4 regions of the Silvania sp. genome follow, and region 4 is predicted to be linked to each of the others. Evidence: predicted binding sites of a transcription regulator. Region 4 holds the regulator's gene; each other region holds the start of a gene.
What was found. The regulator LexA, encoded in region 4, represses DNA repair genes until DNA is damaged. The targets are predictions, from matches to a motif close to TNCTGTATGTACATACAGNA.
Positions count from the first base shown of each region.

Region 1 (6,051 bases), on a different contig from region 4:
CAGCACGTTCATATGGGTGATGACGGAGCAGTCGGCCTCGCCTTCCCATTCGCCCAGAACATCGAGCTGGCGTTCGCTGAACACCAGCACCAACGGGGTCGTGAACTCTTTTAACACCACCCGCAGCACTTTGCCGTTCAGACGCTGACGCGCCGGTTTTAACGCCGCAGAGCGATAGAGAAAGGTATTGAGTACGTTTTCTACACCGGCTGTGATCAAGGGTTTAAACGGCATCTGCCACCTCCACTCAGAACTTGTAACCACGATGCAGCGCAACAACACCGGCCGTCAGGTTGAAGTAATCAACGTTGTCAAAACCTGCATCCTGCATCATCGCTTTCAAGGTGTCCTGATTGGGGTGCATACGGATGGATTCGGCCAGATAGCGATAGCTTTCTGCGTCGTTGGCAACCATCTCGCCAATACGCGGCAAAATGTGGAACGAATAAGCGTCGTAAGCTTTGCTCAGCGGCTCGATAATCGGTTTTGAGAACTCCAGCACCAGCAGACGACCGCCCGGTTTCAGCACGCGGTACATAGAGCGCAGCGCTTTCTCTTTGTCGGTGACGTTACGCAGACCGAAAGAGATGGTGATGCAGTCGAAGGTGTTATCCGGGAAGGGCAGCGCTTCGGCATTGGCCTGCACATATTCGACGTTGCCCACCACGCCAATGTTGCGCAGTTTTTCACGACCCATTTTGAGCATCGAGTCGTTGATATCGGCCAGTACTACGCGGCCAGTTTCACCCACCAGACGCGAGAATTTTGCCGTCAGATCGCCGGTTCCGCCAGCCAGATCCAGTACGGTTTGACCACGACGTACGCCGCTGCAATCAATGGTGAAGCGCTTCCACAAGCGATGAATACCGAATGACATCAGGTCATTCATTACATCGTACTTCGCCGCCACGGAATGGAATACGTGGGCCACCATGTCAGCTTTCTGCGCTTTAGCGACAGTCTGAAAGCCAAAGTGCGTTGTGTCTTGTGAATCTTCAACCATCTCAGAGCCTGCTTATCAGTCAAATGTTCAAGAAGTGTAACAGATTGGGCGCATTTGCCCTACGATTCAACCACCCTGGGAATAACGATCCACGGCTGCGGCTGGCGGGTGTGGATCCGCTAACACCCTGTCTTTATTGTCTCTATTTTGAGCACCTGTCGCTTCTCGCAAACGATACTCGTCATCCTGCGCGAGCGCCTGTTCCACCAATTCCGGATTAATCTCGCGCTTCACCTCCACGCCGAGAGTGCGGAACGATTCGGCCTGCGCCAGCAGGTTTCCCCGCCCGGACGTCAGCTTTTTCATTGCCTGGCGATAGTTATCCTGTGCGCGGTCAAGGCTTTGGCCTACCGAGGACATGTCATCAACAAACAGGCGCATTTTGTCGTAAAGCCGGCTGGCGCGATCGGCAATCTGCTGCGCATTACGGCTCTGGTGCTCGTAGCGCCACAAATTAGCAATGGTGCGCAGGGCCACCAGCAACGTGGTGGGGCTGACCAGCATAATATTATTTTTCAACGCCTCGGAGATCAGCTCCGGCTGGCGATCCAGCGCCAGTAAAAAGGCCGGTTCGACCGGTATGAACATCAGGACGTAATCCAGCGAGCGTAACCCTGGGAGCTGCTGATAATCTTTGCGCCCCAGCAGGCGGATGTGGTTTCGCACCGAAGCAATATGCTCCTGCAGCGCCGCCTCGCGGGTGTAGTCATCTTCCGCATTGAAGTAACGCTCGTAGGCCACCAGCGTCATCTTGGCATCGATAACCACGTCTTTGTCCTGCGGCAAACGGACGATAACGTCCGGCTGCATGCGCGAGCGGGTCTCGGTTTCAATGCTGACCTGCGTCTGATACTCATGGCCTTCACGCAGGCCGGAGGCCTCAAGCACGCGGGTCAGGACCACTTCCCCCCAGTTGCCCTGGGTTTTATTGTCGCCTTTCAGCGCCCGGGTCAGGTTGACCGCCTCCTGCGCCATCTGGGCATTCAGCTGCTGGAGATTACGAATTTCATGGGCCAGGGTGTGCCGCTCCCGCGATTCCTGACCAAAGCTGTCCTGCACCTGGCGACGAAAGCCGTCCAGCTGTTCGCGCAGGGGCGTCAGCAGGCCATTCAGGCTCTGGCGATTTTGCTCATCGACGCGGCGATTGCTGTGCTCAAAGATACGGTTCGCCAGGTTTTCGAACTGCTCGCTCAGCCGCTGCTCGCAGTTGATCATCTGCCGGATTTTGTCTTCTGCATGCAGTTGCGTCGACTCCAGCCGGGTGGTGACTTCGCGCAGGTCGGCTTCCAGCGAGGTGTTGATATCCCGCAGATTGCGCAGCTCGTTGTTGAGCAACTCGCACTCGTCGCGCCAGTGCCCGCTCTGGGCCGTTTGCTGTTTAAGCGCGCTCAGGTCGGCCACCATCTCTTCACGCTCAACCAGCTGATCGGCCTTTTGCTGCGCATGTTGATAGCTGGCCATCAGCCAGCCCACGCCGACGCTGACCAACGCAATAACGGCATAAATTAAGATAGAGATATCCACAACGCCCCCGGTATCAAGCTATTACCCGCACAAAATAGAATTGTGCTGTATAAACGTCCAGTTTGAAAGGGGTTTTCTGCGAGGCGCTGCGCAAAGAAAAAGGCCGAACAGGTCGGCCTTTGTCGAAGGGAGAACGAAATTACAGCAGGCGGCGAGCCGCTTCCACCACGATTTTCACCGCGTGGCTTTCGGTCTTCTTCATGGTCTCCGCGTTCGGGATCTCCTGCTGGGTGCGGTTGACGATCACGCCCGCCACCATACCGGCACGCAGGCCCTGGCTGGCGCACATGGTCAGCAGCGTTGCGGATTCCATTTCATAGTTCATCACGCCCATGGACTGCCACTCTTCCATCGAGCCTTTAAAACGGTTTACCACGCGACCGGAGAAGGTGTCGTAGCGCTCCTGGCCTGGGTAGAAGGTATCAGAGGACGCCGTCACGCCAACGTGGGTGGTGGCACCTACGGATTTCGCCGCTTCAACCAGTGCGGTGGTGCACTCAAAGTCAGCCACCGCCGGGAATTCCATCGGTGCAAAGTGCAGGCTCGCGCCGTCCAGACGAACAGACGCCGTGGTCACCAGCACGTCGCCGACGTTGATGTGCGGCTGAATAGCGCCGGTCGTCCCGATACGCAGGAAGGTGCGAATACCCAGTTGGGCCAGCTCTTCAACGGCAATAGAGGTCGACGGGCCACCGATACCGGTAGAACAGACGATCACCGCTTTGCCGTCCAGCTCAGCGCGCCAGGTGGTGAATTCACGATGTGATGCCAGCTTAACCGGCTTATCCATCAGCGCGGCGATCTTTTCCACACGCTCTGGATCGCCAGGGACGATAGCGAGCTGGGCCCCTTGTAAATCATTTTTAGTGAGGCCGAGATGAAAAACATCAGACTTAGACATAAGAACTCCTCTGTGGATCGGGTTGTCAGCAGAAGTAAAACGGTACTTTACCGAAGCACCTGGCTTCTTTTCGTGACGGATATCACCATGAATGAAATTGATTGCATATAATTACCATGAAATGGTGATTCACATCACATTAACAATGTTATATCGCCATCCGCTGCACAAAAGATAGACTGTTTCGGGCACTGTGAATTCATTACCTGCGGACTATATTTACCTTTGCGCTAATTGGTACGGAGAATGCCATGACTGAAAAAACTGGATTTGCACCTGCTGCTGGCCCCGAGGTCAGCACCGTCGTGACCACGCCCGACGAGGCGATCAACGCCGGAGAAACCTCTATTCCGACCCAGGGCGATAATATGCCCGCTTACTATGCTCGCCCTCAGCATGTGGAGGGTAGCCTGCCGATCGTCATGGTGATTCAGGAAATTTTCGGTGTGCACGAGCACATTCGCGACCTGTGCCGCCGTCTGGCACTGGAAGGCTATCTGGCGGTGGCGCCTGAGCTCTATTTCCGCCAGGGCGATCCGAATGACTACAGCGATATCCCGACCCTGTTCAGCAATCTGGTGACGAAAGTGCCGGATGCGCAGGTGCTGGCGGATCTCGATCACGTGGCGAACTGGGCGTCGCGCAACGGTGGTGACCCGCATCGCCTGCTGGCAACCGGCTTCTGCTGGGGCGGGCGCATCAGCTGGCTGTATGCCGCCCACAACCCGCAGCTTAAGGCGGCCGTGGCGTGGTACGGCAAGCTGGTCGGTGAAAAAACGCTGAATTCACCAAAGCATCCGGTAGATATCGCAACCGATTTAAACGCGCCGGTGCTGGGGCTGTATGGCGCCGAGGATACCGGGATACCGCAGGATACCGTTGAGACCATGCGCCATGCCCTGCGTGCGGCAAACGCGACGGCAGACATTGTAGTCTATCCCGGTGCAGGACATGCTTTTAACGCCGACTATCGTCCGAGCTATCACCAGGAATCGGCGAAAGATGGCTGGCAGCGCATGCTGGCGTGGTTTAGCCAGTACGGCGCGAAAAAGAGTTAAGCTGCTCACAATTCGCGCGCTCAGGCGCAGCGGTTGTTTGACTTTCAGGCGCAATTTGGTCGATATAAAAAGCACAGGCGTGTAACTACGATCCGTAGGCAAGACCTGAAGCCCATCTCCCCTTCCAGGGGGAGATGGGCTTCAGGTCTTTTTTTTTGCTCTGGAGACAGGGGCCAGACATGAATCACTTGCAGACTGCGCTGGATATCATCACCCAGGTGGGTGGCGCTGAAAATATCGAACATATCGAACACTGCTCCACCCGGCTGCGACTGAGCCTGTATGACAACGGCAAGGTTAACGAGGCCGCGCTGGCAAAAATCGACGGTGTGCTGGGCGTGCGGGTTAACGTGCAGTGCCAGGTGATTATTGGCCACGAGGTGGTACAGGTTTTCGAGGCCGTACGCTCGCTGGCGGGTGAGCCGCAGGCCAACGCGCCGCAGGTGACCACCCGGCCCAGCCGCGGTGCGCAGGTCGTGGATTTTGTGATCAGCGTGTTCCAGCCGCTGGTGCCAGCAATCGCTGGCGGCGGCGTGCTGAAATCGCTCCTGCTGCTGCTGGACGTGCTGGGCTGGCTCAGTCGCGACAGCTCCACCTACAAGGTGCTGGATAACATCGGCTCGGCCCCGCTCTATTTCCTGCCGGTTCTGGTGGCGATCACCACGGCGACCAAACTGAAAGTGAACGTGCTGGTGGCAGTCTCGGCGGTGGCGGTGATGGTACTGCCAGCGATGACCAAACAGCTGGCGGACGGGGCGCAGTTTATGTCGTTCGACCTGCGCAATGTGGCCTACGCCTCGCAGGTGTTCCCGGCCATCCTCTGCGTGCTGTTTTATGCCCAGACGGAAAAGCTGTTTAACCGCTATTCGCCGGGCGCGCTGCGTATTTTTCTGTCGCCGATGCTCTCCCTGCTGGTCACGGTTCCGGTCACGCTGCTGATTCTTGGGCCGCTGGGCTACGAACTGGGGGCCGGGCTGGCGACTGTGATCCTGTGGCTGTATGGCAAGCTCGGTTTTGTCGCGACCGGCCTGCTCGCCGCTGCCCTGCCCTTTATGGTTGCCGCCGGGATGCACAAACCGATGCTGCCTTACGCCGTGGCCTCGATGAGCCAATTTGGCCGGGAGCTGCTCTACCTGCCCGCTTCCCTGGCGCATAACATTGCTGAATCGGGTGCCTGCCTGGCGATCGCGCTTAAAAGTAAAGACAAGGTGCTGAAGTCCACCGCCTTTTCGGCCGGGATTTCTGCCCTGTTCGGCATTACCGAACCGGCACTGTATGGCGTGACGCTGCTGAACAAAAAGGCGCTCTACAGCGTGATTCTGGGCAGTGTGGTTGGCGGGGCATTTATCGGCTGGATGGCAATCGAAGCCTTCGCGCTGGTAGGCCCAGGGCTTGCCAGTATCTCCATGTTTGTCTCACCGGATAATCCACTGAATATCGTCTGGGCCTTTGCCGGGGCAGGGCTGTCGTTTGTTATCGCCTTTATCAGCGCCCTGCTGCTGTGGCGGGATAAAGCGGTCGAAAAAGAGGATGAGCTGACCTTTACCCGCCCGGTTGAAGGGCAA
Region 1 covers NZ_JBOGBT010000097.1:15,885-21,935, reverse strand. The annotation lists gene ubiJ (ubiquinone biosynthesis protein UbiJ) at 1-234, opposite strand, end outside; gene ubiE (bifunctional demethylmenaquinone methyltransferase/2-methoxy-6-polyprenyl-1,4-benzoquinol methylase UbiE) at 248-1,003, opposite strand; gene rmuC (DNA recombination protein RmuC) at 1,070-2,527, opposite strand; gene udp (uridine phosphorylase) at 2,667-3,428, opposite strand; gene ACRDD5_RS19525 (dienelactone hydrolase family protein) at 3,680-4,486, shown strand; gene ACRDD5_RS19520 (beta-glucoside-specific PTS transporter subunit IIABC) at 4,666-6,051, shown strand, end outside.
Region 1: the regulator LexA is predicted to act here: its motif matches at 2,571-2,590, upstream of rmuC (DNA recombination protein RmuC).

Region 2 (6,051 bases), on a different contig from region 4:
TTCCGAGCCCCGCAGCGCGATGGCCTTTCGCAAGGTGATTATGCTGGATCAGATTGAGAGCCTGTCGCTCTTTGATCCTGCCAGTGCCAGCGCGCTGGCACTGGAGCAGCGCCAGAATAACGGGGATTAACCGTTGTCGGGCGCACTATCGGATCTCACTCCGGTTTGATGTTTTGATTCATCCGGAAGAGGTTTGTCGGATCGTACTTATTCTTGAGCTGTATGAGTCGCGTCCAGGTCGCACCGTAGGCAAAGGCGATGCGGTCGGTCTCCTCCTGGGTCAGAAAGTTAATGTAAGCGCCGCTGCTGGCAAACGGCTGTGATTTTGCAAAGAACGCGCGCGCCCAGGCGATGCCGTCCGCATCCTCGTCGGCGGACTCCCAGCGGCCGTGCACGTTCATCACGTAGCAGGCATCCCGGCTTGAATAGGCCATCGCTTCGGGTGCGACGCGGGTGGTCTGGCCGCCAATCGTCCCGATGAAGATTTCACACTGGGGCGACGGCAGTTTGCCTGCGTACTCGATAATGGCATCGATAACGCCGTCGCTGAGCTGGGCAAAGTTGTGCGACTTCCAGTAGTTGCGCGCCCCTTTTGCTAAAAGCGGATCGAACGCCTGTTGCCAGGCGAGGTACGGCATCACGCCGATGTGCTCCCCGAGAGCCGTGCCGAATCCGCGCAGCGGCGCGATAAGCGCCTCCCCCTCTTCTGGATTGCCCGCATAGCATAGTGCGAGCGCGACCATCTCTTTCCCGTGCGCATCCTCGGGCAGAAAAGGCAGCGGCGGTGCCTTGCGGGTGACCATCCAGACGTTAAGTTCTTCCGGCATGGTCTCGGTGAAGCGGGCGAACTGGGTGATCACCTGCTTTGCCTGATCAAACGGAAAGACGATCAGCCCGCACAGCACATCCGGCCCGACCGGATGGAGCTGAAATTCGAAGCGTGTAATCACCCCGAAATTGCCTCCCCCACCCCGCAGCCCCCAGAAGAGGTCCGCGTTTTCCTCTTCGCTGGCGTGCAGCTGCCGGCCATCTGCCGTGACCACCTCCGCCGAGAGCAGGTTGTCGATGGTCATGCCGTACTTGCGACTCAGCCAGCCAAAGCCGCCGCCGAGCGTCAGGCCCGCTACCCCGGTGGTCGAATTGATGCCAAGCGGCGTGGCGAGGCCATAGGCCTGCACGGCCGCATCAAACTCGCCCAGAGTGCAGCCGGGCCCGACGTGGGCCCGTTTAGTGGCTACGTCCACCTGCACATCCTTCATCAGCGAGAGGTCGATCATCAGCCCCTCGTCGCATACCGCATTGCCCGCGATGTTGTGCCCACCCCCACGAATCGAAATGAGCAGGTTTTGCGTGCGGCCAAACGCGATGGCCTGGACCACATCCTCAGTTGAAGTGCAGCGGGCGATCAGCGCCGGTTTGCGGTCGATCATGGCATTCCAGATCTGGCGCACCTCGTCGTAGCCCGCATCGTCAGGAAGGATCACCTCCCCCCGAAAGTGCGTTTTGAATGCGTCGATATCTGCCTTTATTAACTCCTTCATGATTGTCTCCTGTCGTTGTTTACCCCTACTAATTATGGTGGGTTTAGCGCGACCTGAAGGTTTATTGAAGCAGGGGCAAAAACGGGGCTATAGCCCGGTGGGAAGGTGCTTGAGCGCTACAGGTATGTCGAAGGCTCGGGGAGAGCGGGCCTGTCATGTGTTAGAAGATCTTAATCAAAAGAAGGATTTGGGATCATTTTTTTCATACAATCAGGCGTTATTGTTAAATTATTTAACAATGTTTCATCTTGTGGCAGGGTTACCACATGCTGAAGCTGATAATGGAAATTGCACTCAACTAACCCCACAGGAAAGAAGATGAACAAATATTTATTCGCATTGCCACCGGCAATTATCATGGCGTTGCCTTATCTCGTCTCCCCCGCCAGTGCCGCCAATCCGGTTCACGCTGTTGATGTAAAATCCTTTGATGTCGGCGGCGTGAAAACGGGGATGAGCATTGAAGAAGCCCGTGCGGCAATGCAGAAAAATTTTGGCGTCCCGGCAGATAAAATCGAAGCGTCTAAGTCTGAGACATACCAGGTAGCGACCAAGGTGACAGGCAGTCAACAGGTCATGTATCTGGTCTATGAAAACAAAGGCACGCGGATGCAGGTGACTTTTGAACCTCGCATCCCTTATGACAAGAGCAACCCTATGGCTGCTGCCTTAATCTCCTATGAGATCCCCTGGACGAGCGAGAACGCAACGTCGATCAAGGAAGCCGCGCTCGCCAAATATGGTCCGGTTTCAACCACTGATATGTACCCGGTATGGTGTGAAAAACCCATCCCTGGGACAGGAATGGGCTGTGAACCTGATTCAGCCTCATTGAAAGTTGCCAGCACAACGCTAACGCTGATCGATCCTGCCTGGCAAAATGCCAGAATGAAGTTCATGGATCAGCAAAACGCGACAAAGCCGCAAATTTAACGTCGGTCAGGCATCTCGTCATCTTTCCCGCGCCTGCTGCGGGAAAGATGACGAGATACCAAAGGGAACTGATGCAAGCGCAGAGTCGGCCATCAGCGGTGAGTTCAACGGGTCGATGCAACGCTATCTTTAAACAGGGAGATCTCATGTTTACCGCAATTATCCGTGCCATGATCGGAGGCGCTCTTTTAGTGATGTCAGCCTTCGTCCCGACGTCCGCAGCGCCGTCTCCGTCCATACCTTCAGAACATCAGAACTCGCAGCGTATCTCTGTCCAGACGCAAGGCTCAGGAACGGATGTGATATTGATTGCGGGACTGGCGTCGTCTCGCGACGTTTGGGCCGATTTAGCATCAGGTTTACGTAGCAGCCACCGTATTCATCTTGTAGAACTTGCGGGCTTTGCGAGTACACCTGCCATTTCCAACCCCGAGGGTAAGGTCCTCGCGCCAGCCGTTGACGCCATCGCTGAATACATCCGCACCCAGCACATCAACGCCCCGGCGATCGTTGGCCATTCTCTTGGGGGGGAAATTGCTTTGATGCTGGGGGCCCGTCATCCCGAACTGGTCGGTCGGCTGATGATCGTCGATGCTTTGCCGTTCTATACGTTGATGATTGACCCTGCGGCGACCAGCGAAACGGCTGCCCGGCATGCCACTGCTACGCGGGATTGGCTCCTGGCGCAGTCGCCGGAGCAAATCGTAGCGTTTCAGAATACATCCATAGCCCGTTTAGCGAAGACCGAGGCGGTGAGGCCTGCTCTGGTGGCTGCGGGGATCAATTCCGATCGCAAAACCGTTGCGGATGCAGTGTATGAATTGATGATTACCGATTTGCGTCCCGAGCTTGGCCGCATTAAAGCGCCGATTGAGATCCTGTACGCGTATGACGCCTTATTCGGGATACCTGCAGCCAGCGTGGATGCGATGTACCGTCAAGCCTATGCCTCTGCACCCAATATCCATTTCACGCGGATCGATGACAGTTTTCACTTTATCATGCTTGATCAGCCTGAACGGTTCTCCCGCGCAGTTGAGTCATTCTTAAATGAATAATGGATGCCTGCATCAGTGATGATGTGTGCTGGCAATCAGGCAGCGTTAACTGCTCTGATTTTTTTACTGCCAGCCGCATCAGACTCTGTTTTATCTGTTGCCGTTGCGGCATGGATATCCGGGAGCTTGCTGGTACGCAGAATATGCAGCACGGCCTCTTTCTGCTCGGCGAGATGCAGCCCAAGATCTTCAGCCTGCGTTTCATCCATCTGCATTCCGCTTTGCAACAGCCAGTCGGTGAACGCTTCTGCCATGTCGAGCAGTTTGTCGTGCGCGTCAGCCTCTTTCTTACTGGCAAATGTCATTTTCTCTTCACCTTTTCTTACGACAACAAATTTTGTTTCAACAGCCATAATGCGCCCCTTTCACTGTGTTTATATACAGTATATCAGCTCCGGGTTTGTGTTGCAGCCAAAATATGCCTGCCTGTTTTCCGCCGGGCGGTCACCTGCAGGAGTGACACCAGGGAGGTAAACGCAGGGCAATAAAAAACCCGCACTGGGCGGGTTTATTTTCTTATCAGCGGAGCTTAGCTGCTCGGGTCATTGCCGTCATCGCTGTTGTAAACGTTGCTGATAATGAGCACGGCTTACAGCGGAGTAACGTTACCCGCTGCTGGGCCTTTAGCACCATTTTCAATGGTGAAGGAGACTTTCTGGCCTTCTTCAAGCGTTTTAAAGCTGTCGCTCTGGATAGCAGAGAAATGTACGAATACATCTTTGCTGCCGTCGTCAGGGGTGATAAAGCCAAAACCTTTATCTGCGTTAAACCATTTTACTAAACCAGTCATTTTGTTAGACATAGAGACTTCCTTACTTGATGAGCCACGCAGTGTGGCGATAATGGCCTGTATTAGAGTAGCTTATTTGGCACTTAGGAGGAGGCTCATGAAGAAGGGTATCTGTGGATAACACCTGAACTGAGGACTGCTTTACTAAAACTGCTTTCATAAGGTCTGTGTTCCAAACCGAGGAAACCATTAAGACACAGGGAAATTATTTTAGCAACGTTTATGTTTTTTATTTTACACGCTTAAACACCTGGATGGCTGAATGTCCGTTAAAGGGGGCAAGAATAACGTTAACACGCATATTAACGGTAAAATTTAGCTAAGCGCATAATATCTTATTTTAATTTTTCTGCGAGACAGGGAAATATAAAATTAATCACCCGCGTATATATCGCAAGAATTTACCGGCAATTATTTTTTATTATAACTGGCGTCAGCTTGTTGCCAGAGGTGAAAGCTATGGCGTTCACGGCTAACACAATAATACGATCCCATTCCCCAGCATCCGGGAGCCTATCTGATTGTCGATACCCTGCCCACCCATCAGCCTGGCATTACCTCAGCCGACATATAGACCCCCACATAGCGCACAAATTTCCCCACAAATACGCCAGCGAACACCCCGCCGACGATAATCACGCAGGCGCTCACCCCGGGTCGCTGCAGTAGCTCGGGCGACATGGCGGTCATAACCCCCAGCACGTACTTCACTGCAAAGGTCAGCATCATAAAAGGCAGCGCGGAGTAGTCTGCCGGGCGGTGAATGCTGCGGGGGGCTGGAGCGCGGGTCACCGCCGCGCGTTTGATCAGCACGTACCCCATCGCTGCACCGCTGAGTAACCCCACCAGCCACAGGGACCAGGTGGCGACGCTCTGCTCGCGGTACATCACCATATCGTAGAGATCCCAGATCAGAAAAATGGCCGGGATGATGGCCAGCTTTTCCAGTGCGACGGTGGCAGGCTTACGCGCCTTGATGCCTCTGCTGATCAGGAACACCAAAAGGACATACACCCAGACGGGTGTATGGGTCAAAATCCCGGAGATCGTCTCAGTCATCTGGCGCACCGTCGCTTACGGGAGGATAAGAATCGACTCAGTATTGCGCATCTCATCCATTACGCCATCATACTTTATAAGGTTATTTCTCCTCCTCTGCGGTGATCTGCCAGAAGCTTCACAGCCTGCTCGCATTTATTGACCATGCAAAATAAACGAAGCCGCTTACGAATTTATTTCAACCGTTACTACATCGTTTCAAGAATAATATTAAAACCAATTAAGATTAATCCCACGTTTTTTTATTATTTATACGCTAAGGCCGTTGGAACAAGATCGTAAATTTACGTAAAGAACCCCGTCACGCCTGGCGCGCAGCGCTTCACCGAGGCGATGAATAATCGTTTCCCGAACAGTGCATGAAGGTTGTTTGAATACATCATCTTGCACGATATTTATTCAATGACAAGCGAAGCGCTATTTATCAGTAATGACACTTCATGAAAAAATTTATTGAAGTTACCTCGTTTGACTCTTCAATAATAATGACTAAATTTAAATCTGAACGACAACGGAGATGAATAAACAGATCTCCATACCATAATGGCAACAAAGAGGATTGATAAAATGGCAGACCAACGCGAAAACCGTGATAAAGCCTCTGACACTGGCAAAAAAGGTGGTCAACAAGGCAGCGGCAATTTCAAGAATGATCCGCAGCGTGCTTCTG
Region 2 covers NZ_JBOGBT010000110.1:16,577-22,627, forward strand. The annotation lists gene ACRDD5_RS22095 (hypothetical protein) at 1-130, shown strand, start outside; gene ACRDD5_RS22100 (FAD-binding oxidoreductase) at 156-1,541, opposite strand; gene ACRDD5_RS22105 (hypothetical protein) at 1,860-2,474, shown strand; gene ACRDD5_RS22110 (alpha/beta fold hydrolase) at 2,621-3,532, shown strand; gene ACRDD5_RS22115 (YebG family protein) at 3,568-3,885, opposite strand; gene cspE (transcription antiterminator/RNA stability regulator CspE) at 4,122-4,334, opposite strand; gene ACRDD5_RS22125 (DUF6622 family protein) at 4,866-5,381, opposite strand; gene ACRDD5_RS22130 (general stress protein) at 5,949-6,051, shown strand, end outside.
Region 2: the regulator LexA is predicted to act here: its motif matches at 3,899-3,918, upstream of ACRDD5_RS22115 (YebG family protein).

Region 3 (6,051 bases), on a different contig from region 4:
TGGAGGTATCGACAATACGCATAAATACTATGCCCGAGGCGATCCCCACCGGCATGATCATCAGGTTCCACAGGGAATGGGTGCTGACGGAGATCCCCACGACATTGACTGCCACATAGGTACCAAACTGCCCGCCCGTATTGGCCGCCAGGTTGGTAAAGGCGTAGAAAAGGCACAGGGCAATAAATGGCCAAAGATATTTCCCGCGCAGCAGGTCTTTATACGATGTTTTTTGCGCCCGCACGGTGGCGACACCGCGACGCAATTCATCCCGCGCCACCAGCCATAACGGCGATTCAGGAATAGACCAGCGCAAAATTAACAGCACCAGCGCCACCAGTCCGACATGCATATACATAATTTGCGCGCCCACTCTGCCCCACTCTCCGACGACAGCGGCAATCGCCATGGTGGCACCAATGCCGGCAGTCCACAGCAAATTAGAGAGCGCAATAATTTTACCGCGGTTGTTATCCGTCGCGGCTTCGGAAATGGTGGCCAGTGATACCGGCAGGTCGGCACCGGTGGCTAACCCAATCAGCAAGGTGCCGATCAATAGCGCGGTGAACGACAGGCCGAAAGCGAGCAGTAATGTTCCCGCGAGGATCATCGCCATGGTAATAATAAACACCTTCCGGCGGCCTATTCGATCGCCAAGCCGACCGCCGGTGAAGGCACCGAGGGCAATACACAAGGTCAGCACGCCGGAGAGAATGCCTATTTCGATGGCCGTTGTGCCAATGGTTTTACTGTAGATAACGAGCGCGGTGCCATTCGATATAATCGCGGACGAATCAATATATGACGCCATCCCCGACACCACCCCGACATACCATGGGTTGGGTGTTTTCTGTATTGACATAATGCTTATCCTTTGTAGGGTATATTTTCTTTATTAGAGGAAATACTACGTCAACTGCATAATTACCTTGCCAGCCTTATTATGGCCTGCAGGGATTTTTACTTGCCCTGCTTTTTCGTCAGCAAAACCTCCTCCCGGACATTATTCATGTCGGGCATATTCATTGGTAGATATAAACTCTGGCGTCAGCGCATTAACTTACGTTCCAGAGAGGGCGTATAGCAGAACTGCTTTTTATACGTTTCGGTGAAGCGTATGGTATTGAGAAAGCCGCAGTTGACGGCCACTTCATTAATTGTTTTATCCGTGGTGCGTAATAATTCCTGCGCTTTTAATAAGCGGAACAGAAGCTGAAACCGCGCAGGCGTATAGCCGGTCACATCCTTAATAAAACGGAACATGGTTCGCCGGGTCATCCGACTCTCATCGCACAGATCTTCCCAGTTGATATGGCGTAGGTAATTATGCTTTATGGCGTTAATCAGATACTTGCGGCCGCACTCTTCCGGCTGCGCGCGTAAGGTTTTCTTGCGTGCCCGCTGGCACAGGGTGTCGATGATACCCAGCAACGCCGTTTCTGCCGCAGAGAAATAAAGCTCATCAAATTCATCATCCTGCATTGCATTAATGATGTGCGTCAGGGCAATGATTTTATCCAGATCGTCCTGCGTCAGCGAGGTATCGTATGTGCATCTCAGGCTGTTATTCTGCTTAATAATGTCGATCAGCTTGTCGATATTTGCCAGAAAGAAAAAACTGCGATCTTTGCGGATCAGGACATTAATAACCGACAGGTTATTAGTTGAGAGATAACAGTGTGTATCGTTAACTGACACAAAGAAAAAATCTCCTTTATAAATAAACTCCACGCTGCCGTTAATAATATGAAAACCACTACCTTCGCTTACGATGACAATTTCATCAAAGTCATGCCCATGCATCTCTTCCATATTTTGCCTGCCCAGCATAAACAGACAGAACGCATGTTGCTCTGTTAGAAAAAACTCCTGGCTCTGCAGAATTTTCATATTACCACCCTGTTGAACAGTTAATTTCCCACACGTTTTAATGGCCTCCCTGCTCATGCTTTATGTTTACGTTCCTTTCCCCAGAAATTAATTTTCGCGTGTTATTTATTTAACAGTATTAGTTATGACAAGTCTACCCGGTGAGATGGCACTCAGAAGTAACTGCATGTGATTTAACCACCAGTTTTCAACAGCACGGCCACAGCGTCGACCACATAATATTTAAGGGTTATTATTTCTTTGCCGGGAAAATGTGAACCTATACTTAACTCAACTGCTGGAGGTCACGATGTGTGGACGTTTTGCCCAGGCGCAAACCCGGGAAGAGTACCTCGCCTTTCTTGCCGATGAAGCGGAATGCGACATCCCCTACGACCCGGAACCGATCGGGCGCTACAATGTGGCACCAGGCACCAAAGTCCTGCTGCTCAGTGAACGCGATGACGTATTGCATCTGGACCCGGTATTCTGGGGTTACGCCCCGGGCTGGTGGGACAAGCCGCCGCTGATCAATGCCAGGCTGGAAACCGCCGCCAGCAGCCGAATGTTTAAACCCCTGTGGCAGCATGGCCGGGCGATTATCTTTGCCGACGGCTGGTTCGAGTGGAAAAATGAGGGTGACAAAAAGCAGCCTTACTTTATCTCTCGCACTGACGGTCAGCCTGTTTTTATGGCCGCCATTGGCAGCAGGCCATTTGAACGCGGAGATGCTGCGGAAGGCTTTTTGATCGTCACCGCAGCGGCGGATAAAGGGCTGGTGGATATCCACGACCGACGCCCGCTGGTGTTAACGCCGCAGGCTGCACGCGACTGGATGCGCGAGAGAGTGAGGGGTAAAGAGGCAGAAGAGATCGCCCGGACGGGAGCGATCTCTGCAGATCGGTTCCACTGGCATCCGGTTACGCGGGCGGTTGGTCATGTCAAAAATCAGGGCGCCACGCTGATTGCGAAAATCAGCCCGGATTAAATAACGAAAACAGGGTTACGCTTCCCGAAAGGATTATTTACCGCTGTCAATACGACGTTTCCATGAATATTTTCGCGACAATCATACCCGGTGATTTTATGCAGATATCAGCATCCGCGCATATATCTCCTGACAGATAAACAGAGTCTCGGTCATCACCAAAAAAAGCATCAGAGAGGCCCGGACTGAGGCCCCTTGTTAAACCACCTGTTTTGGCCAGCGCCGCCGTCGCAAAGTTTGCAGCGTTGGCAGGCATGAATGGGCGGTGAGTCGGGCCCCACATACGGAGCAGACTGCGCCATGAGGTTGGGTTTGCGTAGGGTTAAAAGAGGTAAAACGAAACCTTTTATTTTGGCAAACCGGGCACTCGAATTTGATGTTGGGGATATTTCCTCCAGTCAGATGAATGGCATCACCACCATAACGTACTCCTGTCTCGTCCAGGAATATATCGTGTAAAAGAAACGTTTCGACGGAATTTATTTTTTTAGCCCCCTTTTTTGCCGTGAACATGAAGATACACCTGAGCGTCACAGAGAGGATTGGGAACGGCGCGAACCGCAATATCTGTATCAGTAAACCGGGCAGATACTACGGGTGTTGCTACGGCGCGTTGTCATCACAGGATCTGAGCCACCCCTTATCAGAGCGTGCAGGGGGTATCTCTGTAACAGGCCTATTACTGATTGAAAAATAATCATTTCATTAGCGCGCGGGATCCGCCTGAATAATAAAATTGCTTTACCGCCAACCACTTTCAAAAAAGACACCTGCTCAGCCTTGATCAAATCACCTAATCACGGATACTGTATTTATATACAGTATCAATTAAAGGATTTGATTATGTCTTTTTATCAACCCGCAGAAATCTGCCCCGTTCTTGAGTTGCCATTATTCCACAGCCTCGTCCCTTGTGGTTTCCCGTCACCGGCGCAGGACTACGTTGAACAGCGTATTGATCTGAACAAACTGCTGGTGAGCCATCCGGGGTCAACCTACTTTATAAAAGTAAGCGGTGACTCCATGATCGAGGGCGGAATTAACGATGGTGATATGCTGGTTGTCGACAGTTCTCTGAAAGCGGGACACGGTGACCTCGTGGTGGCGGCACTCTCCGGAGAATTCACGGTAAAATTGCTGATGTTGCGCCCTTACCTGCATCTCAAACCCATGAACGCCAATTACCCCATTATTCCTGTTGCTGATGCCGATCAATTTGAAATCTTCGGCGTGGTTAAGCATTCGATCAAAACCTGGTACAAATGATGTTTGCCCTGGTGGATGTCAATTCGTTTTATGCATCTTGTGAAACCATTTTCAGACCCGATCTGCAAGGCAAACCCGTTATTGTTTTAAGTAACAACGATGGCTGCGTTATTGCGCGATCGGCCGAAGCGAAAAGTCTGGGTATTAAGATGGGCGCGCCCTATTTCAAGCTTAAAGATGAGCTACATCGTTATAAGGTCAATGTATTCAGCTCTAACTACGCCCTGTATGGCGATATGAGCAATCGGGTGATGACAACGCTGGAGGAATTAGCCCCGGCCGTGGAAATATACTCCATCGACGAGGCCTTTATAAACCTTACCGGCGTGCAAAACTGTCGGGTGCTGGAAGAGTTTGGCCGGGAAATTCAGGCGCGAATAAAGCGTGATACGCATCTGGCCGTCGGGGTGGGCATTGCACAAACCAAAACGCTGGCCAAGCTGGCCAATTATGCAGCCAAAAAATGGCCTCAGACCGGCGGCGTAGTGGATCTGTCCGCGAGCGCACGCCAGCAAAAATTGCTGGCGCGGGTCCCGGTCGAAGAGGTATGGGGTGTCGGCAGACGGATCGCTAAAAAGCTCAACGCAATGGGCATTACCACCGCAAAGGAGTTGTCCGAACAGAGCACCTGGGTTATGCGTAAACATTTTAATGTGGTGCTGGAACGCACCGTCCGGGAGTTGCGCGGTGAACCCTGCCTGGCGCTTGACGAGTTCATACCCGCCAAACAACAGATTGTCTGTTCACGTTCGTTTGCAAGGCGTATTACCCGGTATGCCGACATGCGTGAGGCGATCTGTAATTATGCGGTTCGTGCCGCAGAAAAACTCCGCGCTGAACGCCAGTACTGTCGCCAGATTGGCGTGTTTGTTCGCACCAGCCCCCATGCGCTTGATGAAGAGTTCTATAGCAACCAGGCCATGAGTCAGCTGCTGACCCCCTCGAATGACACCCGGGACATCATCCGCGCGGCCATGAATGCGCTCGATTGCATCTGGATCGACGGGCACCGCTATATGAAAGCGGGCGTTATTCTGGGCGATTTTTTCAGCCAGGGTGTGGCCCAGCTTAATTTGTTTGATGACGATAAACCTCACCCTAACAGCGAATCGCTGATGCGCGTGATGGACGGAATCAATCAGAGCGGAACAGGGAAATTATGGTTTGCCGGGCAAGGAATTCAGAAACAATGGGCGATGAGGCGCGAGATGCTTTCTCCGGCCTATACCACCCGATATGCCGAGCTGCCGGTTGCAAAATAGCGGGCAATATCGCGCGTAACGCTCCCCGTATCGTCAAAAGTCATCCACACCTGTCTCCCTTCGCCATTTAGTCAAATTGATATTTGCCAACCTGTTCACAAAATGGACAGGTTAAATATCGATCAACATCACGTTAATGTTTTCTTAACATATCTACCATTGGTATTACCACTTAAGACCACTGGTGAACCCGATGGATATCAAGCGTGAAGTAACGGAAAACTGTAGCGGGCATGACCGCGTTGTTAAATTTTTACGCGATCAGCTGTTAAGCGGATCGCTGAAAGCAGGTGACAGCCTGCTGCCTGAGCGCGAACTGTCGTTGAGATTAGGGGTGAGTCGCCCGGTACTGCGCGAAGCGTTAAGAGCGCTGGCGATGATCGGTGCCGTCGAGATCCGCCACGGTATCGGTACGGTGGTGACAAAACCGGATGTTTCGCTGTTCGGGGATTTCTTCACCTTCGTGCTGGCCCACCAGCCGAATGTGGTCGATGACGTGATGCAGGCCCGAATCGCCATTGAACGTCAGGCTATCCGCCTCGCCTGCCGCCGGGGAACGCAGAGTGACTACGACCGCTTAGCGGACTGCCTGCGCGACATCAGCGAAACGATCCATGCCCCGGAAGCAGGAGGACGCGCAGACTATCGCTTCCACGAAACCATCGT
Region 3 covers NZ_JBOGBT010000019.1:17,265-23,315, reverse strand. The annotation lists gene ACRDD5_RS03635 (MFS transporter) at 1-862, opposite strand, end outside; gene ACRDD5_RS03630 (helix-turn-helix domain-containing protein) at 1,048-1,890, opposite strand; gene ACRDD5_RS03625 (SOS response-associated peptidase) at 2,180-2,857, shown strand; gene ACRDD5_RS03620 (hypothetical protein) at 3,056-3,370, opposite strand; gene umuD (translesion error-prone DNA polymerase V autoproteolytic subunit) at 3,701-4,123, shown strand; gene umuC (translesion error-prone DNA polymerase V subunit UmuC) at 4,123-5,385, shown strand; gene ACRDD5_RS03605 (FadR/GntR family transcriptional regulator) at 5,579-6,051, shown strand, end outside.
Region 3: the regulator LexA is predicted to act here: its motif matches at 3,662-3,681, upstream of umuD (translesion error-prone DNA polymerase V autoproteolytic subunit).

Region 4 (6,051 bases):
TTTATGAAGCGCTACACCCACCTGCCGCAGGTGGTGCTGGGCGCGGCGTTTGGCTGGTCGATTCCAATGGCGTTTGCCGCCGTCAGCGAGTCGGTGCCGCTGAGCTGCTGGCTGATGTTCCTGGCGAATATTCTGTGGGCGGTGGCCTACGACACCCAGTACGCGATGGTCGACCGGGACGATGATCTGAAAATCGGCATCAAATCGACGGCCATTCTGTTTGGCCGCCACGACACGCTGATTATCGGCATCCTGCAGGTTGCGGTGCTGGCGCTGATGGGGCTGATCGGTTACCTGAACGGCCTGAACTGGGCGTTTTACTGGTCAGTGCTGGTGGCGGGATTGCTGTTTGCGTATCAGCAAAAACTGATCGCGAAGCGCGAGCGCGACGCCTGCTTTAAAGCGTTTCTGAATAACAACTATGTTGGTCTGGTGCTGTTCCTGGGGCTGGCGATGAGCTACTGGGCGTAAAAAGCCGGGTGGCGAGGTCAATGTAAAACGGCAGCCTTTCGGCTGCCGTTTGTTATGTTTGCACCCTCTCCCTGTGGGAAAGGGCATCAGGCCGCAGATTGCCCGCGTACTACTCGCCCTGCGTCGCGCTCTCAATCGTTAAGCGCACGTCGGAGGTAATCAGGTCTGCCAGCATCTGGTACACCTTCATCGTCTCTTCCGGCTCGGCGTCACCGCTGTCGCTGATATACCCTTCATTACGCAGCGTCGACACCAGCGAACTGAACACCGCTTTGTCGAAGAACTCCGGCGCGTTGATACCGTGCAGCATCGACAGGCGCTGGGCCAGCGTGCGGCTCTCTTTCTCCAGCGTTCCGCGATTAATCGACGGGTTAGCGCTCAGCAGCCAGAATGTAATGGCGTAGCGCTGCACCGTTTCGCGCGCGCCCGCAGCCAGCAGCTGCAGGGTGCGTGAACGCGACGGGTTAATCTGCAGCTCGTCGTTCTTCAGCGTAATCAGCCCCTGGCGGATCAGCTCTTCGATCTGCTGATCCAGCACATCGGCCAGTTCATCATTGCGCCAGCGCAGGAACAGCTCCGCTTTCAGCATCGGGTAAAGCACTTCGACATGGTGCAGCAGCGCCTGTCGGGTGATGTGACGATGCTGAGTGATGATGGCTGCCATCAGCGATGGCAGCATCAGCATGTGCGCAATGTTGTTGCGATAGTAAGTCATCAGCACCGCCTGCTCGCGCGGCAGAATGATGATATCGCCAATGGTGTCTTTCTCGACCTCGAACTTGTTCATCTGCAGCGCGTGCTCGATAAGCTCGCTGGCGCTGGCGGACGGCACCGTCACGTCTGAGGCATACGGGACGTTACGCATCAGGTTCAGGTAGCAGTCGAGTTGCTCGGTCAGCTGCTCGCGGGTCAGCGAACGCTGGCGAGAGCCCAGCAGCGCGGTACAGCACAGGTTCATGGCGTTAGCCGCACCGGCGTTGTTAATACGCACCATCAGTTCATCGGCAATGCCGTTCACCGTTGGCGTCAGCCAGGCCGGACGCACCGCTTCAATCGGATCGATAGACTCGCGCCACTCCGGAACCTGGTTGTTCAGGTACGTCATCAGCGGCATCGGTTCGCCGAAGTTAACGTAGCCCTGACCCAGATTGCGCAGCTTGCTTAAGCCCCGCACCATCTGCAGCAGGCTCTCTTTTTCTTTGGTCGCGCCGCGCAGCTCTTTGGCGTAGGTGCCCACCTCCATCACGTGCTCGTAACCGATATAGATCGGCACCAGAGTGATCGGACGGGTACCGCCGCGCAGCATCGCCTGAATGGTCATCGACAGGGTACCGGTCTTCGGATCGAGCAGACGCCCGGTACGGGAACGGCCACCTTCCACGAAATACTCAACCGAATAGCCACGGCTGAACAGCTCGCCCAAATATTCGCGGAACACGGTGGAGTAAAGCTTGTTGCCCTTAAAGGTACGGCGAATGAAGAACGCACCCAGACGGCGGAAGATCGGGCCAGCAGGCCAGAAGTTAAGGTTAATGCCCGCAGCAATGTGCGGCGGCACCAGCCCCTGGTGATACAGAACATACGAGAGCAGCAGATAGTCCATGTGACTGCGGTGGCAGGGCACATACACAATCTCATGGCCGTCGTGAGCCAGCTGGCGCACACGCTCGGCGTTGTGCACGTTAATCCCCTGATACAGACGGTTCCAGGTAAAGCTCAGGATACGGTCGCTCAGGCGGATCATCTCGTAGGAGAAGTTGGCAGCAATCTCTTCCATCAGGGCGATAGCGTTTTGCTGCGCCTTCTCGTGGGAGATTTTTTTGCTGCGCGCTTCGTCTTCGACGGCCCGGGCAATCGCTTTCGAGGCCAGCAGCTTGTTAAACAGATCCTGGCGTGCCGGCAGGCGCGGGCCTACTGCGGCAAGACGCTGGCGGGCAAAGTGCATGCGCGCCACGCGGGCCAGCTTCTGGGCGATGATTTTATCGGTGCCATGCTCGGTGGCCATTCGGCGCAGAGAGACGGGGGGTGAAAAACGCACGAAGCTATCGCGGCCCAGCCAGTTGACGGCGAAAAATTTCTGCACCCCGTTGAGCATACGCAGCGGCGGGTTCTCTTCGCCTTTATCACGACCCGGACGACGACCAAACATCACCGATACCGGCACCATCTGCACATCCAGCTGTGGATTGCTGCGGTGCAGGTCGAGGTAATCATGGAACAGCTTGATCGACTCTTCTTTCGGTGTGTACCAGGTGAACACGCGCGGACCGCCGTGAATGAAGATATAGCGCGGCAGCAGGGTGCCGTCGATCTCCAGCGGTTCCAGCGGATCGGGAAGATCGTGCGCCAGGCATTGGGCGCGCAGCGTCAGCAAGTCAGCCTTCGAGTTATAAGGCAACACGTACATAATAGGACGTGAGGTATCGAGCCCTAATTCCAGCGCGGGTTCCGCGGGAATGGACTTGCTTTTTACCAGGACGCTTAATGGTAAATTAAGTAATTTGTAGTAAATTCGTGGCCAGCCAGACATAAACGATGTAAAGCCTCTGGTTAAAAATGCAATTGCGGCGCAAGGATAACAGAAAGCGCGCAAAATTTCTGTTGTTACCCGTCATACTTCGGGCGGCAGCGCGACGCGCTTAAGCCACAGTTGATGACGCTTTTTTCGAAGAAAGGTTTCTTTTTAATGGCTAATAATACCACTGGGTTAACACGCATCATCAAAGCAGCCGGTTATTCATGGAAAGGCATCCGGGCTGCCTGGATAAATGAAGCCGCATTTCGCCAGGAAGGCGTGGCCGTCGTCGCGGCAATCATTATCGCCTGCTGGCTGGATATTGATCCCATCACTCGCGTACTACTGATTGGCTCGGTGATGTTGGTGATGATAGTCGAAATTCTCAACAGTGCGATCGAAGCGGTGGTCGACCGGATTGGCACTGACTACCACGAGCTGTCGGGCCGGGCAAAAGATATGGGCTCTGCCGCTGTGCTGATGTCTATTCTGGTAGCCGTCTTCACCTGGGCCACCCTGCTGTGGGGACATTTGCGATAAGCCTTCAGAAACTGAGTAAGTCTCTGGTTTTTTGTGCGGTTTGTGGTTCCAAAATCACCTTTAGCTGTATATACTCACAGCATAACTGTATATACACCCAGGGGGCGGAATGAAAGCGTTAACGGCCAGACAGCAAGAGGTGTTTGATCTCATTCGGGATCATATCAGCCAGACGGGTATGCCACCCACGCGTGCAGAAATTGCGCAGCGTTTAGGCTTCCGTTCTCCAAACGCCGCTGAAGAACACCTTAAGGCACTGGCGCGTAAGGGTGTACTTGAAATTGTATCCGGCGCTTCTCGTGGTATTCGTCTGCTGATTGAAGCAGAAGAGGGCCTTCCGCTCGTGGGTCGCGTAGCGGCCGGGGAACCCCTACTGGCACAGCAGCACATCGAAGGCCATTATCAGGTTGATCCGGGCATGTTCAAACCGAGTGCAGACTTTTTACTGCGCGTCAGCGGCATGTCGATGAAGGATATCGGTATTCTCGACGGCGATCTGCTGGCGGTGCATAAAACCCAGGATGTGCGCAACGGGCAGGTTGTTGTTGCGCGTATCGACGATGAAGTGACCGTTAAGCGACTGAAAAAACAGGGCAATACGGTACAGCTTCTGCCGGAAAACAGCGAGTTTACCCCGATTGTCGTCGACCTGCGTGAGAGTAACTTCTCCATCGAAGGTCTGGCGGTTGGCGTTATCCGCAACGGTGAATGGCTATAATCTCTTCCTGACAGGCTACGGTTTCACCGTAGCCTGCTGCTTTTCTCTCTGGTTATTCCTATGTCTCTGCTGAATGCTTCCGATAAGGCGTTATGGCGTCTTGCGCTGCCGATGATCTTCTCCAACATCAGCGTTCCCCTGCTGGGGCTGGTGGATACGGCGGTGATCGGCCATCTGGATTCCCCTGTTTATCTCGGCGGCGTGGCGATTGGCGCTACGGCGACCAGCTTCCTGTTTATGCTGCTGCTCTTTTTGCGCATGAGTACCACCGGGCTAACTGCCCAGGCGTATGGCGCGAAAGATCCTCACCGGCTGGCGCGGGCGCTGGTGCAGCCGCTGCTGATGGCGCTGGGTGCCGGTTTGCTGATTGTGCTGTTGCGCGCGCCGCTTATCGATCTGGCGCTGCATATCGTCGGCAGCAGCGAGGCGGTACTGCACCAGGCGCGGCGCTTCCTGGAGATCCGCTGGCTCAGCGCCCCGGCCTCGCTGGCAAATCTGGTGCTGCTCGGCTGGCTACTGGGCGTTCAGTATGCCCGCGCGCCGGTGATCCTGCTGGTGGTCGGCAACCTGCTCAATATCGTGCTGGACCTGTGGCTGGTGATGGGGCTGCAGATGAACGTGCAGGGGGCCGCCCTGGCGACCGTTGTCGCGGAATATGCGACCTTTTTCATTGGCTTATGGATGGTCTGGCGGGTGCTTGCCCTACGCGGCATTTCGTGGTCGTTGCTGAGAGCCAGCTGGCGCGGTAACGTCCGCCGGTTACTGGCGCTGAATCGCGACATTATGCTGCGCTCGCTGTTGCTCCAGCTGTGCTTCGGGGCGCTGACGGTGATGGGCGCGCGGCTGGGGCCAGAGATTGTCGCCGTGAACGCGGTGCTGATGACGCTGCTGACCTTTACCGCCTACGCGCTGGATGGCTTCGCCTATGCGGTGGAAGCGCACTCCGGGCAGGCTTACGGCGCGCGCGAAAGCGGCCAGCTGCGCGAGGTTTGGCGGGCGGCCTGTCGTCAGTCTGGGCTGGTGGCGCTGGCTTTTGCGCTTCTGTATGCCCTGGCGGGCGAGCAGATCATTGCCCTGCTGACGTCGCTGCCGGAGCTGCGGTCGCTGGCGAGTCACTACCTGATCTGGCAGGTGATTCTGCCGGTGGTGGGGGTCTGGTGCTATCTGCTGGATGGCATGTTTATTGGCGCAACGCGCGGGGCAGAGATGCGCAACAGCATGGCAGTGGCGGCGGCCGGGTTTGGCCTGACGCTGATGACGCTGCCGTGGCTGGGGAATCACGGATTGTGGTTGGCGCTGTGCGTCTTTCTCGCCCTGCGAGGGCTGTCGCTGGCGTGGATCTGGCGTCGACACTGGCGCAATAACACCTGGTTCGAGTAGCGGCTTCATCTGCGTAAATGGTAAAAGATTCCGAATAACGAACCCTACGCCGCACGCCTGACTATAATTATTATCACGTCCAGCACGAAACGTATCACACGGACGACATACTTATCCTACACGACCGAACGAAGAGGAATCGATGATGAATAAAGACCAAGTCGGCGGCAACTGGAAACAGTTCAAAGGTAAAGTAAAAGAACAGTGGGGTGACCTGACCGACGATGACATGACTGTCATTGAAGGGAAACGTGACCAGCTGGTCGGGAAAATTCAGGAACGCTATGGTTATGAGAAAGACCGGGCGGAAAAAGAGGTCGGTGACTGGGAAACCCGTAACGACTATCGCTGGTAAGTAACTTATATCCGCAGGTACATGGATGTACGCCCAGGGCGGCCTCAGGCCGCCCCTTTTATATGCGTTTAG
Region 4 covers NZ_JBOGBT010000011.1:32,646-38,696, forward strand. The annotation lists gene ubiA (4-hydroxybenzoate octaprenyltransferase) at 1-471, shown strand, start outside; gene plsB (glycerol-3-phosphate 1-O-acyltransferase PlsB) at 581-3,001, opposite strand; gene ACRDD5_RS01715 (diacylglycerol kinase) at 3,158-3,526, shown strand; gene lexA (transcriptional repressor LexA) at 3,636-4,244, shown strand; gene dinF (MATE family efflux transporter DinF) at 4,305-5,624, shown strand; gene ACRDD5_RS01730 (CsbD family protein) at 5,770-5,979, shown strand; gene zur (zinc uptake transcriptional repressor Zur) at 6,048-6,051, opposite strand, start outside.